DNA from 4 places in the Staphylococcus ursi genome. Region 1 is predicted to be linked to each of the others. Evidence: predicted binding sites of a transcription regulator. Region 1 holds the regulator's gene; each other region holds the start of a gene.

Region 1 (4,225 bases):
TGACTGGCTTATCTATCTCTTGAATGACAGCCATATGTACATCTGTCACTGCAGTCGCCATAAATAAAATGCCGTCTACTTTACTTCTTTTAAATGATTTCAGCGCATCAAGTTCCTGTTCCACATGACGCTCAGTCAAATTCAATAACATTTGATAGCCAAATTCGTCACATTTCGCTTTAATCCCTTTAACAGTTTGGGCCACGGCATGAGAATACATTCGTGGGAAAATAATGCCAATCATCATACTTTTTTGTGCTCTTAAACTTTGAGCAAACTGATTCGGTTCATAACCGTATGTATCAATGACGTGTTGAATTTTTCGCTTTGTCTTTAAACTAATCGACCCTTGATTCAAATACCTTGAAACTGTACTTTTAGAAACGCCTGCTAGATTGGCGATATCCTGTATATTCAATTGTTCATCACCTCACAGTCTCAATAGCTATTTTATCATAAAACCTCTCGCTATTTCTGTATAAAATACGATGCAGTGTAAAAATAAAATGTAACATTCAAGTCTTAGCGAACAATTTCAACATGTGATGACTAATAGGTATTTTTAAAATTATTCTATGGATTTTATTGCATTCATTTTGTATATCCCGTATAATACCTATTTAAATAATCGGATATGGAAAGGGGTTATTCTTATGTGGACAATGATCAGTGGTTTAACTGTTGGGGTTTTACTCGGTTTCGTTATGCAACGTACACGATTTTGCCTAACAGGAGGCTTTAGAGATATGTATGTGCAAAAAAACAATAAAATGTTCTATGCCTTACTAGTTGCTATTTCAATTCAAGCGGTCGGGTTATTTGTTTTTACGTCCATAGGTGTTTTGACTATACATAATGGTACCTTCCCTATTGTCGGCACCATCATTGGATCATTTATTTTTGGTGTAGGTATTGTATTGGCTGGTGGATGTGCAACAGGAACGTGGTATCGTGCTGGTGAAGGTCTTATAGGAAGTTGGATCGCGTTGGTTATGTATGGATTGTTTGCTGCGATTTCAAAATTTGGCATTTTATTACCATTGAAAAATGTCATTAACAGCCAAACCGTCGCTAATGCAGATATTTCTACTTCAACTGGTATACCGAGTTGGTTGTGGATTACCGCATTAGTGAGTATAACAGTATTTTTAGTCATCAAAACTTTACGTAAGCCAAAACCTAAAGTGACGATTCCGAAATTAAAATCACGTTATACAGGTGTACGTTACTTTTTATTTGAAAAACGATTCCATCCATTTGTTGCAGCGATTGCAATAGGACTGATTGCGTTAATCGCTTGGCCGATGAGTTATTCAACTGGGCGTGAAGGGGGTTTAGGTATTACGACACCTTCTGCACATATCATTCAATTTTTAACTACAGGCGATTTATCTCTAATTGATTGGGGCGTCTTCCTTGTATTGGGTATTTTCTTAGGTTCTTATATTGCTGCGCGTGGTGCAAAAGAGTTTAAATGGCGTTTACCAGATATTAAAACCATTCGTAACAGTGCCATTGGTGGCGCTTTTATGGGTTTTGGTGCAGCAGTCGCTGGAGGTTGCTCTATCGGTAATGGTTTAGTTGCTACAGCAGCGCTTTCATGGCAAGGATGGTTAGGTTTAGCTTCAATGATACTAGGGACATGGTTTATCAGTTATTTCTTATTTGTAAAACCACTAAATGCCGCACGACGTCAAACGCATATTGCTAGTACTTCAGCAAATGCATCTCATTAAATCATTAAAGAAAGGTGATAAATGATGAAACACGAATTAGGCACTATCGGAATGGTATGCCCTTTCCCATTAATAGAAGCACAAAAGAAAATGGAAGGTTTAAATATTGGGGATGAATTGAAAATTGATTTCGATTGCACACAAGCTACAGAAGCTATACCTCAATGGGCAGCAGAGCAGAATTATCCGATTACTGAATTTGAGCAATTAGGTGATGCTTCTTGGACCATTACCGTTCAAAAAGCTTAATGATTAACGTACAAAAAAGCAACGCCCACCTAATCACAAGGACGTTGCTTTTTTGTTATCTAGTCATATTTAGCGCACTCTAAAATGAGCTATTTATTATGAGCACAGTTCATCAACATTTACCCTTCTGTCGTACCATAATTTTTCATAAAGAAGAGTAGCGATTGGAGTTCAATCCCTAAGTCAATTTGATGCACTTGTACTGATTGTGGCGCGTGAACACGTTTTGGTGTAAAGTTCAAGATACCTTTGATGCCTGCTTCTACTAACTGATCTGTCACTGCTTGTGCTGCTGATTCAGGTGTCGCAATAATGACAACTTCTAATTCGCCTGAAGCAATGGTTTCTTTAATGTCATCCATCGACTTAATCGTAATATCCCCTACTGTTGTACCGATAATGTCTTCTCTAATGTCAAAAGCTTCTGTAATGGTCATATCATCATGGATTGAAAAGTTATAAGAAATTAAAGCCGTACCTAAGTGACCGACACCGACAATACCAATTTTGATAATATCTGAATCACTCAATTCTGACTTAAAAAATTCTAATAAACTATCAATATTATAACCGTAACCTTTTTTACCTAATTCACCAAAATAAGAAAAATCTCGACGTATTGTGGCTGAATCTATATTTAAGCCTTCGCTAATGGCTTTCGAATTAACACGATCTTCGCCTTTCGCTTTTAAAGTATTCACAAATCTATAATACAAAGGGAGACGTTTTAAAGTCGCTCTAGGAATTTTGTTCATTGATTTTCCCATTTTGAAGTCCTCCGATATGATTTCTAATGTATGTGATAGCTTTCACAGTGTGTGTGTTTTATTATAACTTAATTTATATGATAAGGAAACATTTAGTATTTGATACATATAGGATTTGATGTACAATAAATAAGAATGAAAGGAGTATGCCCTATGATTTTAATGCAGTTAAGTCAGATTACGAAATCGTTTGATGGCGAAGAAATTTTTGAAGGCGTTAATTTTGAAGTGAAAACGGGTGAGCGCATTGGTATCGTAGGTCGAAACGGTGCGGGGAAATCCACATTGATGAAAATTATCGCAGGTGTGGAATCATATGACTCAGGCCATATCTCAAAAATCAAAGGTCTTAAACTCGGCTATTTGACACAACAAATGACTTTAAATGCTGAAAATACTGTTTTTGAAGAAATGGCAAAACCTTTTGAAAAAGTTAAAGCGATTGGCAAGCGCATGCAAGAAGAAACAGACTGGCTTGCTGCACATGCCGAAGCTTATGAAACAACAGAATATCAAACACATATCGCAAAATATGAACAATTATCCAATGAATTTGAACAACTCGGTGGCTATCATTATGACAGTAAAATTAAAACTGTGTTGAATGGCCTTGATTTTAGTGAAGCCGATTACGACCGTCCAATTAACGATTTTAGTGGTGGTCAAAAAACGCGTCTCTCTCTCGCACAAATGTTATTGAGTGAACCTGACTTGCTTTTACTCGATGAACCGACAAACCATTTAGACATGGCGACAACAGAATGGTTAGAAGATTATTTGAAATATTTTAAAGGCGCTATCGTCATTATTTCACATGACCGCTTCTTCCTCGATAAAATTGTGACGCAAATCTATGACGTCTCTCTTGGCGAAGTGAAACATTATGTCGGAAATTATACAAAGTTTATCCAGTTACGTGATCAATACTTTCAAAAGCGACTCGCGGAATATGAACGCCAACAAAGCGAAATCAAACGGCTAGAAACGTTTGTCGAGAAAAATATTACCCGTGCATCTACAAGCGGCATGGCAAAAAGTCGTCGTAAAATGTTAGAAAAAATGGCACGTATTGAAAAGCCAATGCTCGATGCGAGAAGTGCGAACATTCAATTCGATTTCGATCGCAATACGGGCAATGACGTCATGCATATACAAGACTTAGAGATTGGTTACAGCGCACCAATTACAGTACCGATTCATTTTGAAATTAATAAAGGCGACCACATTGGGATTATCGGTCCGAATGGTATTGGGAAATCGACATTAATTAAAACTTTAGCAAAACGAGTTCCCCCTCTCTCAGGTCAAATCATTGAAGGGGCTAACTTGAAAATTGGCTATTATGACCAGAAACAAGCAGAGTTCCGTTCTAATAAAACCATTTTAGATTTCGTCTGGGATCAATACCGTCATATGCTGGAAAAAGATGTGCGCGCGGTATTAGGCCGCTTTTTATTCACACAAGATGAAGTG
Region 2 (4,225 bases), 530 kb from region 1:
TTTCAACAGAATTTGTAATTAAATCCGCTGCTTCTTGCCAGCCGATGTGTTCTAACAACATGACACCTGAAAGCAAGACTGATGAAGGATTCACTTTATCTAAATCAGCATATTTCGGAGCTGTACCGTGAGTCGCTTCAAAAATCGCGTGACCTGTTTCAGAATTGATATTCGCACCTGGTGCAATACCGATACCGCCTACTTGAGCTGCTAATGCATCAGAAATATAGTCACCGTTAAGGTTCATTGTCGCAACAACATCATGATCAGCTGGACGTGTTAAAATTTGTTGTAAGAAAATGTCTGCAATAGAATCTTTAATAATGATTTTGCCATCTTTTTCAGCTTGATCTTGAATTTTGTTCGCTTCGTCTTTCCCTTTTTCTTCAACAAGACGATCATATTGTTGCCATGTGAACACTTGATTACCGAATTCATTTTCAGCTAAATCATAACCCCATTGTTTGAATGCACCTTCAGTAAACTTCATAATGTTACCTTTATGCACAAGTGTCACTGATTTACGATTGTTATCGATTGCATATTGAATGGCTGCACGTACTAAACGCTCTGTACCTTCTTTAGACACTGGCTTAATACCGATACCTGAAGTTTCAGGGAAGCGAATATTTTTAGCACCCATTTCATTTTGTAAGAAATCAATTACTTTTTTAACTTCTTCGCTACCTTCTTTAAATTCGATACCCGCGTAAATATCTTCAGTATTTTCACGGAAGATGACCATATCCGTTTGTTCTGGATGTTTCACTGGTGAAGGTACACCTTTGAACCAACGTACTGGACGTAAACAGTTAAATAAGTCTAATTCTTGACGTAAGGCTACGTTTAATGAACGGATACCGCCACCGATTGGCGTTGTTAATGGTCCTTTAATAGCAATTAAATATTCTTTAATTGTATCTAATGTTGCTGTTGGTAACCATTCACCCGTTTGGTCATAAGCTTTTTGACCCGCTAACACTTCTTTCCAATCAATTTTTTTCTCACCGGCATAAGCTTTTTCTACGGCAGCATCAATGACGCGACTTGCTGCTTTCCAAATATCTGGCCCGATACCGTCACCGATAATAAATGGTACGATTGGTTGATTTGGGACTTGTAACCCGCTGTCCGTTTTTACGATCTTTTCACTCATGTTTAATACCTCCGAATTTTGAAACTTTATGATATATAGACTTAATTAGCGCTCTTCAATTGGCACATATTTACGGTTAACATCACCGATATATGTTGCACGAGGACGCATAATTCTGTTATCTCTTAATTGTTCTAAAATGTGCGCAGTCCAACCAGATGTACGACTTACTGCAAAAATTGGTGTAAAGAGATCATGATCAATGCCCATGCTGTGATAAACTGTCGCACTGTAAAAGTCAACGTTAGGCAATAATCCTTTTTCTTCTTTCATGATTTCTGCTATTTTAACAGAAACATCGAACAATTCACTTTGTCCAGTTTCGTTAGTGATTTTTTGGCTCATTTCTTTCAAGTATTTCGCACGTGGATCACCATTTTTATAAACGCGGTGACCGAAGCCCATTACTTTATCTTTATTTGCAAATGCTTTTTGTAAGTAGTCTTCAACGTTGTCCACTGAACCAATTTCAGTCAACATTTGGATTACGCGTTCGTTTGCACCACCATGTAACGGTCCTTTTAATGATGATACTGCAGCTGTGACACCTGAATACATATCTGATAATGATGACACGGCACAACGCGCTGTAAACGCTGATGCATTTAATTCGTGATCAGCATGTAAAATCAATGCTTTATTAAAACCTTCTACCTCTACATCAGTCGGTTTTTCCCCTCTAAGCATGTATAAGAAATTCGCTGCATAGCTTAAAGAAGGATCAGGCTTAACCGGTTCTTTCCCTTCTCTTACTCTTGCAAACGAAGCGACGAGTGATGCGATTTTTGCTTGAATACGAATCGCACGCTCTTGTAATGCTTCTTCATCGTTATCATCGGCATTTTCATCAAAGTGCGCTAAATAAGAAACCGATGTACGTAACGCCGTCATAGGATGTACTTTATCAATGGTATATTCTTCAAAATGACTATACATTCTCGGATTTAAAGTCATGTACTCAAATAATTTTTCTTTTAATTCAGATAATTCTTGTTTCGTCGGTAATCGATATTTCCACAATAAGAAAACAATCTCTTCAAATTGTGCATTTTCAGTTAAATCATCGATATCGTATCCCGCATATGTGAGTTGGCTATCGATAATTGAACTGATTTTTGTTTCAGTTGCGATTACCCCTTCTAAACCTCTCATTAATTCTGCCATATGAAATTCCCCTTTACTTTATATTCGTTCTTTGTAATGGCTTTCAATAACTATTATAGCCAATATGATACGTTTTGTGAACTTTTTAAGAACTGACATATGTCAGAATAATCTTATAATAATTCGGTTAAAATGATTTCATTAATTTCTAAAACACTGATATAAAGCGTTTTCTGTTATGTTTTCATCACTAGTCTTAGAAAAAACACATCATCATTTGCATTCATTATCATTAATAATAAAAAGATTTGATGACAGAGTATATTTGTAGAAATATTAATTTAAGTGTAATTAAACTCTTTTTGCACCCGAAGTCGTACATGTGATACAGAAAGGGTTTTCACATAACAGTTTAAAAAAAGGGTTGATAAGGCGTATTCACCTTACCAACCTTTTTAAAATTAATACAGTATCATCTATTTAAAAATTATAGCACGTTCGCATAACCTTCATAAACTTTACCTTGTGTCGCATCTACTGTAACTAATGCATTATCAGGAATTGTATTGACGACGTTGTTGACGCCTACAACAGTTGGAATACCTTTTTCAAGTCCAATAATAGCACTTGAAGAAGTTAAACCAGCTTCTTCAGTAACTAAAGCAACAGCCTGATCTAAATATGGGGTAATGCTCTCATCAATCGATGGTGTCACAATAACTGCTTGATCTAAGTCGCGGCCTTTTAATTCAGAACCATTGTTCACAACGACTGTACGACCTACTGCAGAGTTACGACCAATTCCTTGACCACTTGCTAAGTCTTCACCAACAAGATGTAATTTCATTAAGTTTGTTGTACCAGACTCACCTGTTGGTACACCTGCAATGATAATGAGTAAATCACCGTTTTCAACACGTTCGCTTTCGATTGCTGTTGCTACAGAATTGTTCAATAATTCGTCTGTAGTAAAGTTACCTTCACGAACGACTGGGTAAACACCCCATACAAGTGTACATTGACGCGCAGTTGTTTCGAATGGTGTCACTGCGATAATATCAGATTTGGGTCTGTATTTAGAAATGGTACGTGCAGTTTTACCACTTTCTGTTGCAGCCACAATCGCTTTAACACTTAGGTTTAAAGCTGTGTGTGCAGCAGATACACCAATTGCGTTTACTAGTGATGTTTCAACAAGTTTTGTACGATCTGATAACAGTTGTTTATAGTTTTGAGCTTGTTCTGCAGCTACTGCGATATCATGCATTGCTTTAACCGCTTCTTCTGGATAAGCCCCTGCTGCAGTTTCACCTGAAAGCATGACTGCATCTGTACCATCGTAAATTGCGTTAGCTACGTCAGACGCTTCTGCACGTGTCGCACGAGGATTACGTTGCATTGAGTCTAACATTTGTGTTGCAGTAATAACTGGTTTTCCAAGCTTATTACATTTACGGATTAAATCTTTTTGTACAATCGGCACTGCTTCTGGTGGAATTTCAACACCCATATCCCCTCTGGCTACCATTAAGCCATCAGAAACTTCAAGAATTTCCTCAATATTATCGATACCTTCTTGGTTTTCGATTTTAGGGATAATGCTAATTGTACGGTTGCCCACTTCTTCTAAAATTTTACGGATTTCTAAAACGTCACTTGCACGACGAACGAAACTTGCCGCAATGAAGTCAACGTCTTGTTCGATACCAAAACGAATATCTTGCGCATCTTTATCTGTAATACCCGGTAAGTTGACACGTACACCCGGTAAGTTGACTCCTTTTTTATTTTTAAGTTCTCCCGTATTTAAAATTTTACAGTGAACTTCGCCTGCTTCATGATCAATAGATTCTACTTCTAATTCAATCAATCCATCATCTAATAAAATAAATGAACCGACCTCAACATCGTTAATTAAGTTTTCATATGTGACAGAGAACTTTTCCGCTGTACCTTCAACTTCCT
Region 3 (4,225 bases), 280 kb from region 1:
TCATTAGTTCAGAAGCTAGGTATCGAAAAGTATATTTCAGTGATTAAAGGTCGAGAAGATGTAGAAACAGTAAAACCTGCTCCTGATTTATATTTAGCTGCGGTACAAGCATTAAATTATAGTCCGGCGCATTGTTTAGCGATTGAGGATTCAGTGAATGGTGCGACAGGCGCGATTCGTGCAGGACTCGATGTTATCGTAAACCCAAATCAATTTACGGCTCAAAGTGATTTTTCGGAATTGGATTTACTTGCCAAAGATGTAGATTTGAGTCAAGTCGTCGCACAATATTTTAATGGAGTTCAACAATGAGTTTAGAAATGATATTATTTTTCATCGTGGCGCCTTTGATTATTTTAGTCGGCAATTTAGTGTTAGCGCCACGTTTTCAAAAGCATATTCCGATGCGCATCCATGTGTTATCCGCTGCAACAGGACTCATCGTCTACGCAGTGCTTGCTTCAATCATTTATTATTTTTTCTTACAAGGTAAAATTTAATGTCAAACGTAGGTATCATGCTCATTTGAGGTGATGGTATCTACGTTTTTCTTTTGGAATGTGAACTGTGGCATTTGTTGTAAAAGGGATGGCTTCAATGTGGAGAATAGTAATAACAAGGGATGCATTTATCCATTTGGAATAACAAAGAGAAAGTTCATGACACCACAAGTTCAGTTCAACAATGATTCAGTTGTGATGTCATGAGCATTGTTTATGTTAGTAATAAGATGGCAGCAATAATTAACACTAATAGCATGGCGTCTACACCCACCATTAATTTGTAGCGTGTGTTCTCAGTGCCTTCCTTTGAGGTTTTATATAACATATAGGCGTTAGGAAGAAAACTAATTAAAAGAATTACGATGACAATCATACCAATCGTCTGTGTTGACATATCTCATCACTCCTTAAAAAAACGTTGTCGTATTGCACCAACGATTAAGCTGACTGCAACACCTATTGCGAGACCAACCAAAGCATGCTCTAGCCATTGCCCAACTAGTATACCTAGGATGATGCCAATAAGCAGGGGCGGCCCATAGGTGCGTTTTCGTGTGTCGTGACTTAAAATCGTGAAGACGACGAAGTATAATACTGCAAAAACAATGGCAACGAGTACTGAGCGTAGCAATAACTCAGTTGTCGTATAGGTGGATTGTGTTTGATTTAGAAAGAAAAAGAGTAGACCTAAAATGATTGAGATGAGAACACCTCTTATGATACGTCCGCGATCCATAATATGCTCCTTAGTCTTTGAATTGTCCTTATTATAACATAGACCACAATCTGTGATGACATGTCCCTATCTTTCTCAAACGATGCATTAGTTCTTTTGGTTGTCTTTTCTAATCGCTTTGAATTGACCGTGATCATTAAGATAAGCATAGAACAGTCCGATAATCAGTCCGCCACCGATATAGTTGCCTAGAAAAGCCCCGACAATGTTTTTGGTCATATGCAATGCGTTGAAAGCATCTGTTTGATAAATGGCACTGGCGATAAACAGACAAGCATTATAAACGACGTGTTCATAGCCCATAAATGCGAAAATCGTCACGCCGAACATCATGACAAACATTTTGGCCAACACATCATCAATTTGCATGGCAATGACTAACGCAATGTTAATAAAGAAATTTGCGAAAATCGCACGGACTAAAATGTTTTGAAAACTATAATCATGAATTTTGACTTGTACTGTATGGTCAAGCATTTGTAGCATATCCGGTGTCATGACGTTGGATAATCGTAGTAAGCTAAACAAAATGACAGCACCAATCATATTCCCAATAAAACATAACGTGAATATTTTAAGTACACGCGTCGGACGAATCAAGTGATAATACAAACCAACCGTAAAATACATGAAATTACTCGTCAGAAGCTCAGAGTTTGTGAACAGAATTAACACGAGGGCAAAACTAAAGGTAAATGCACCCGCCATATTCACTAGACCAGGCGCTACGTCAGGCGCAAATGTCGTTTTAACTGTTAATACAAAAACGGTAATGATGCTAATAATAAATCCCGCCATCATTGCTCTTAATAAATAACGCCTTAGATAAAAGCTCTGAAGTACATCTTTCTTTTGAATCGTCTCAATAATATTGGAAACCCACTGGCGACCATAAAAAATTGTATCCCATTTAATATTAGTATCCTTCATAAATTAGATTCCTTTCTTAAAGAATAAACCTAGTATAAGCAATTCGGGAGATAATGTGAATATAATCACAAAAATTTAATGTGACAATATTTCGACGGTTGGTTATGCGAGCGCTATCATATAAAAGAGTGATTTTTAGTAGGATAACGTAAGTGTTATGTAGAATGACCGATATATCAATGGTTAAAGGTGTATCGGATATATGCGCATCAAGGCGGTTTGGAGTTAAAAATAAGAATGTAAATGAATGGGTTAACGTTTTTAATTTTTTCTTCAAATTCTGATAGTTTATAGTATAATAGCGACATGCACGGTTCAACATCAATTTTATATGAGTAGGGGTTACAAAAGGAGATGGAACGTTGTCATGGTAGATAATCAATTACACAGAGGATTAAGTTCTCGACAGATTCAAATGATCGCACTCGGTGGTACTATCGGTGTCGGTTTATTCATGGGGGCATCAAGTACGATTGCGTGGACAGGCCCCTCTGTTATTTTTGCATATTTAGTTGCAGGTTTATTTTTATTTTTAATCATGCGCGCAATGGGAGAAATGGTCTATCTTGATCCATCAACTGGTTCATTTGCAAACTATGCTACAGATTATATCCACCCTGTTGCAGGTTACGTGACTGCGTGGGCCAACATCTTTCAATGGATTGTTGTAGGGATGTCGGAAGTCATCGCAGTTGGCGCATATATGAAGTTTTGGTTTCCAGAGTTACCGACATGGATTCCAGGGCTGATTGTCATTGTTCTGTTAACAGCTGCCAATGCGGTTTCTGTAAAAGCGTTTGGCGAATTTGAATTTTGGTTTGCGATGATTAAAATCGTGACAATTATTTTGATGATTATTGCCGGTTTCGGTTTGATTTTCTTCGGTATAGGGAACGGAGGCAATCCAATCGGTCTTAGCAATCTTACAGCACATGGTGGTTTCATGCCGAATGGTTGGTTAGGATTTTTCTTTGCTTTATCTATTGTTATCGGTTCATATCAAGGGGTTGAGTTGATCGGTATTACAGCAGGTGAAACGAAGGATCCTCAAAAAAATATTAAAAAAGCAGTAAACGGCGTCATTTGGCGTATTTTAATCTTTTATATCGGTGCCATCTTTGTCATTGTAACGGTTTATCCTTGGAATGAATTGCACGACATTGGTAGCCCATTTGTTGCAACATTCGCAAAAATCGGAATTACGATTGCGGCAGGTTTAATTAACTTCGTTGTGATTACAGCAGCGATGTCAGGCTGTAACTCGGGTATTTTCAGTTCGAGTCGTATGATTTTTACTTTAGCACAACATCGTCAATTACCAGCGATATTTACAAAAGTCATGAGAAACGGTGTACCATTTTACACAGTTTTAGCTGTATCTATTGGTATTTTAATTGGTGTGATTTTAAATGTCGTATTACCACAATTTATTGATGGTTCTGAAAATATTTTCGTTTATGTTTATAGTGCATCTATTTTACCTGGGATGATTCCATGGTTTATGATTTTATTTAGCCATATTCAATTTAGAAAGAAATTTCCAGAAAAATTAGAAAACCATCCTTTCAAAATGCCACTTGCACCAGTGACAAACTATCTGTCTATCACATTTCTATTAATGGTGTTAGTTGCAATGTTAATTAATAACGAAACACGTGTATCTGTTATTATCGGTTTCTTATTCTTAGGTTTTATGGCTGTATTTTTCTTTTTACGTGGCTATCATAAACGTGACAAAGAAGACTTTAAATTATAAAAGTAACAAGCATCGTATTGTATTTTGAGAAAGAGATACATAGCGATATCATAATGATCGAGCTTATATTCGCATAGTTGAGATGAATCCGTGCTTCAATATGCGTGTCGATTTTTAATTGTAAAGCGTGTTTAAAGTGGGATGGCTGATGTCATTCCGCTTTTTAAATTTGCTGAAAATCGCACATACAGTGTTTTAAAGTGTGATCGCACACATTTGAAAGTAAGCACGTGTTCGTATAATTTGTTGGATATAACTTTGATTCAATTTGCTTTGACTTCCAAATTCAATAGGGACTAA
Region 4 (4,225 bases), 1.2 Mb from region 1:
CAGGGACACCAGAATGTTGTGCTAATGCTTCTACAGTATCTTGTGAAAAACCACGGAACTCAATACCGTCGAACATGCGACCTAATACTTTTGCTGTATCTTCTACAGATTCTTTTTTGCCTAATTGGATGTCGTTTTTACCTAAAAATTCAGGATGTGCACCTAAATCGATAGAAGCCACTGTAAAAGCAGCGCGTGTTCGTGTCGATGTTTTTTCGAATAATAAAGCAATGTTTTTACCTTCTAAATAGCGGTGTGGGATGCCTTGTTGTTTATAAGATTTTAAAGTTATCGCAAAATCAATTAAGTCTGAAAATTCTTTTTTAGTAAAATCATCTTCTTTTAATAAATGTCTACCTTTTAAATTTAATGGTTTTTGAATGTCTGTCATTTTAAAAATCCTTTCTATATTTAAGATGATGAAGTATTTATATGTCTTCTCTGTATAAAGGTTGACTCATACATCTTGGGCCGCCACGACCACGCACCAATTCACTGCCTGTAATTTCTATCACTTTGACCCCTTTATCTCTTAACAATTGGTTTGAAACGTAGTTACGGTCATATGTTACGACGACACCAGGACGAATGGTTAATGTGTTTGAGCCGTCGTTCCATTGTTCGCGTGCACCATCAATAACATCGCCGTTGCCTGTTGGGATAAATTCAATATGATCCACATGTAAAGCATCTTCTAACGTCGCTTTAAGTTGGCTTGAATGTGAGATTTTAATATCGTTTGTTACTTCATCTTTTTCGATTGTAAAAATATTCATATGATTTTCTTCTTTAAAGATAGCCGCATGCATTGTGAATTTGTCATAATCAATCATGGTAAAAACTGTGTCTAAATGCATGAAACTTCGACTATTTGGTATTTCAATCGCTAATACTTTTGTAAAAGTGGATTGCTCATCAAACAAAATTTGACGTGCTAAGCGTTCGATGGCTTGTGCTGAAGTCCGTTCTGATATACCAATAGCCAAGACTTCTTTTGAAAGCACTAACTCGTCTCCACCTTCGATATTGAATGGTGAATTTCGATCCAACCAAACAGGGACATCTGCATCTTTGAAACGTGGGTGATGTTTAAGAATGTAGGTCATAAAGATAGATTCTCTACGACGTGCTCTCCAATACATACGATTAATTGTCACGCCACGTCCGATTGAAGCTTGAGGATCTCTCGTGAAATAAAGGTTTGGCATAGGGTCTAAATAAAATGGATATCTGTCATCCATATATTCAACAAGATGGTTGGTTTCGAGTTGGATTTCTTCTTTACGTACACCTGCCATGATTCTATCTACGAGGTCTTGATCACTTAATGTTTCAAAGAGTGCTTTAATTTCTTTTTCATGACCAAGTACTGTTTTTTGAGATTCAGATAAAATATCATCAATAAATTGATCACGTACCGCTTTATCTGCAATCGCTTCTGCGGCTAATTTTTCGAGGTAAACAACTTCAACGCCTTCATCTCTTAAAACTTGGGCAAACTTGTCGTGTTCTTCTTGTGCGACTTTCAAGTAAGGAATATCGTCAAATAATAAGCCACTGAGATGATCAGGCACAAGATTTTCTAATTCTTTGCCTGGTCGCTTGAGTAAAACGGTTTTTAATCTGCCAATTTCACTATTCACTTGGATGGGTCCTTTTTCCATTGTTATGCCTCCTTTAATTGATTACACCCAGATTATAAAGCGCTTTCAGTTATTGAGTTGTGAATGTTTTCTCAATTGATATGTCTAAAACTTCATGTAAATGATTTATTCAATACATAAAATTGATAGATTATGCATGCCGAGTACTAGAATAGTTCATACGGATGAATAATCATTGAATATGACACGAAGTACGCAATGAAAGATGGTGCTTCATTCAATATGATGTATGGATATCCAGTCGACTAGGTGGGTGCGTCTGATGAACAAGAAAAAGGGGGTTTTGAGAGGTGCCAAAAAGTTCACATCTGAGAATAAAATATTTTGTTATGATAATGATGTGTATGGTTGTCTGACTGACCTATCATCAGATTAAGGAGTTTAAAAGTATGAAGAAGAGTAAGAGATTAGACTTAGTATCGATGGTTGTAAAGGAACACGATATTCATACGAAAGCAGAAATTGTAGATTATATTGAACAGCATTTTGGAATCCGATATAGTCTTGCCACGATTAGTCGAGATTTAAATGAGTTGAAGATTTATAAAATGCCATCAGAAAACCAACAACGATGCTACAGACAATATAACGAAAATGCACAAAAAGAAGCGAAAGCAAGACTCATTGATTTGTATCAAGAGGAGATTATTTCGCTTAGTATTAAAGATACGTACTTAATTATTAAAACGTCACCTGGCTTTGCGCAAACGGTGAATTTTTACATCGATCAAATGAATTTAAAAGAAGTGATTGGTACGGTAGGCGGTAATGATACCATCTTAGTGATTACGCATTCGAATGAACTTTCGAAATTTGTACATTACAAATTGTTCAACCAAACGTATGAAGCGTCGCATGCGAAACACTAACCTTAATATATAGAAAAGTTGTGCAATATTGACTTTTCATGGATTTTACAATAGAATCAGGTAAATTTAGTAAACATCGATGAGACTGCATCGAGGGCGTATAAAGAGGTGACATCCATGAAAAAGTTTTGGAAATGGAGTATTGGCATAGTGGTGCTATTGATTGTCGGGTGGGTAACGTATTTAGGCATTTACCGTAATACATCTATCGCCAATAATCCAAAACATGTCAAGTATATTGATAGCGCAACACCCACGTTATTTTTGCACGGTTACGGCGGGACTGTGAACTCTGAACGGTTTTTAGTAAAACAAGCGGAAAATCAAGGTGTCACGCAAGATGTCATTACCGCGCACGTGGACGAAGCGGGTGAAGTGAAATTAAAAGGACATTTGGATAGTGACACGATTAACCCTATCGTACAAGTCGTATTGAAAGAGAATAAAGAAGAAGAGCCAGATGTGAATGCAGAATGGTTTAAAAATGTATTAGTCGCATTGCAAACAGAGTATCATATTAAAAAATTTAACTTTGTCGGACATTCAATGGCGAATATGACTTTTGCACAATATATGGCGACATACGGTAAAGATACCGCATTACCACAGTTGCAACGTCAAGTGAATATCGCAGGGACGTTTAACGGTGTGTTGCATATGAATGAAGAAGTGAATGAAATTACGCTTGATGCGGAGGGTAAGCCAAGTCGCATGAACCCGCCATACCAAGATTTACGCGTATTGAAAGAGGTCTACAAAGGGAAAAATATTGATGTACTGAATATTTACGGAGACTTAAAAGACGGGACGCACTCTGACGGCAGTGTATCGAATACGTCTTCTCGTTCATTAAAGTATCTACTCGGGGACAGTGCGAAGATGTATCGTGAATCCGAATATGTCGGTCCAAGTGCACAGCATAGTGAATTACATGATAATGAAAAAGTCGCACGTGAACTGATTCAATTTTTGTGGGGCAAATAACTGTGAGACACATTTAGAAACGATGACAACTGAATTAACATGAAACGACCACCGCATGCGTATCAAGCTGTGCATGGTCGTTTTTTAGGATATGTGGATGTATGGAAGGTATGCGCAAAAGGCAGTTCTCGCGCTATATCCATCCTTTGTCATGAGCTTTTTTCCATGCATCGAAGCGGTTGTCTGCTTGGAGTTTGTCAATAATAGTCGACGTATAATTGCGTATTGTTCCATCCGATAAATAAAGGGTTTGTGCAATTTCTTTACTGGTGAGCCCTTTTCCAATTTCTTTCAATACCCATTGTTCTTTATCAGTGAGAGGGTTGCGCTCTGTCACAAGCGAGGTCATTAATGCGTCACTGTATTCTTTTTGACCTGCCATAACACGATGTATCGTCTGAACGAGCTCATCGACAGAACGTTCCTTTAATACATATGCATCGACATCGTGTGCCACCGCTGTTTCAAAGTATCCTGGACGTTTAAATGTAGTGACAATAATGACCTTCACGTCGATGGCTTGTTCACGAATGTGTTGTAATACTTCAAGACCAGTCAATCCAGGCATTTCGACATCTAATATGACAACATCGACAGGCTCTGTTTGGACGGTTTCTAAAGCAGCTTGTCCATTGCCCACATCAGCAACAACATGAATATCGTCGTGAAGTTGCATCAGTTGGATCATTGCTTGACGTAACATCGTTT

The links. Region 1 encodes Rex, which represses fermentation and respiration genes when NADH is low (regulators of the CRP and FNR family bind a similar motif). Its sites were predicted from a motif close to TTGTGAAATATTTCACAA; they were not measured.
Region 2: the regulator Rex is predicted to act here: its motif matches at 2,395-2,412, upstream of GZH82_RS06485 (citrate synthase).
Region 3: the regulator Rex is predicted to act here: its motif matches at 2,223-2,240, upstream of GZH82_RS10370 (formate/nitrite transporter family protein).
Region 4: the regulator Rex is predicted to act here: its motif matches at 1,722-1,739, upstream of arcA (arginine deiminase).

The regions. Positions count from the first base shown of each region.
Region 1 covers NZ_CP048279.1:1,923,708-1,927,932, forward strand. The annotation lists gene GZH82_RS08940 (LacI family DNA-binding transcriptional regulator) at 1-418, opposite strand, end outside; gene GZH82_RS08945 (YeeE/YedE family protein) at 654-1,736, shown strand; gene GZH82_RS08950 (sulfurtransferase TusA family protein) at 1,761-1,985, shown strand; gene GZH82_RS08955 (redox-sensing transcriptional repressor Rex) at 2,105-2,752, opposite strand; gene GZH82_RS08960 (ABC-F family ATP-binding cassette domain-containing protein) at 2,906-4,225, shown strand, end outside.
Region 2 covers NZ_CP048279.1:1,398,172-1,402,396, reverse strand. The annotation lists gene icd (NADP-dependent isocitrate dehydrogenase) at 1-1,156, opposite strand, end outside; gene GZH82_RS06485 (citrate synthase) at 1,202-2,320, opposite strand; gene pyk (pyruvate kinase) at 2,748-4,225, opposite strand, start outside.
Region 3 covers NZ_CP048279.1:2,205,894-2,210,118, reverse strand. The annotation lists gene GZH82_RS10390 (HAD family hydrolase) at 1-312, shown strand, start outside; gene GZH82_RS10385 (hypothetical protein) at 309-500, shown strand; gene GZH82_RS10380 (hypothetical protein) at 715-897, opposite strand; gene GZH82_RS10375 (hypothetical protein) at 904-1,239, opposite strand; gene GZH82_RS10370 (formate/nitrite transporter family protein) at 1,327-2,169, opposite strand; gene GZH82_RS10365 (amino acid permease) at 2,537-3,925, shown strand; gene GZH82_RS10360 (hypothetical protein) at 4,121-4,225, opposite strand, start outside.
Region 4 covers NZ_CP048279.1:179,687-183,911, forward strand. The annotation lists gene argF (ornithine carbamoyltransferase) at 1-391, opposite strand, end outside; gene arcA (arginine deiminase) at 429-1,664, opposite strand; gene GZH82_RS00800 (arginine repressor) at 2,054-2,533, shown strand; gene GZH82_RS00805 (alpha/beta hydrolase) at 2,651-3,517, shown strand; gene GZH82_RS00810 (response regulator transcription factor) at 3,651-4,225, opposite strand, start outside.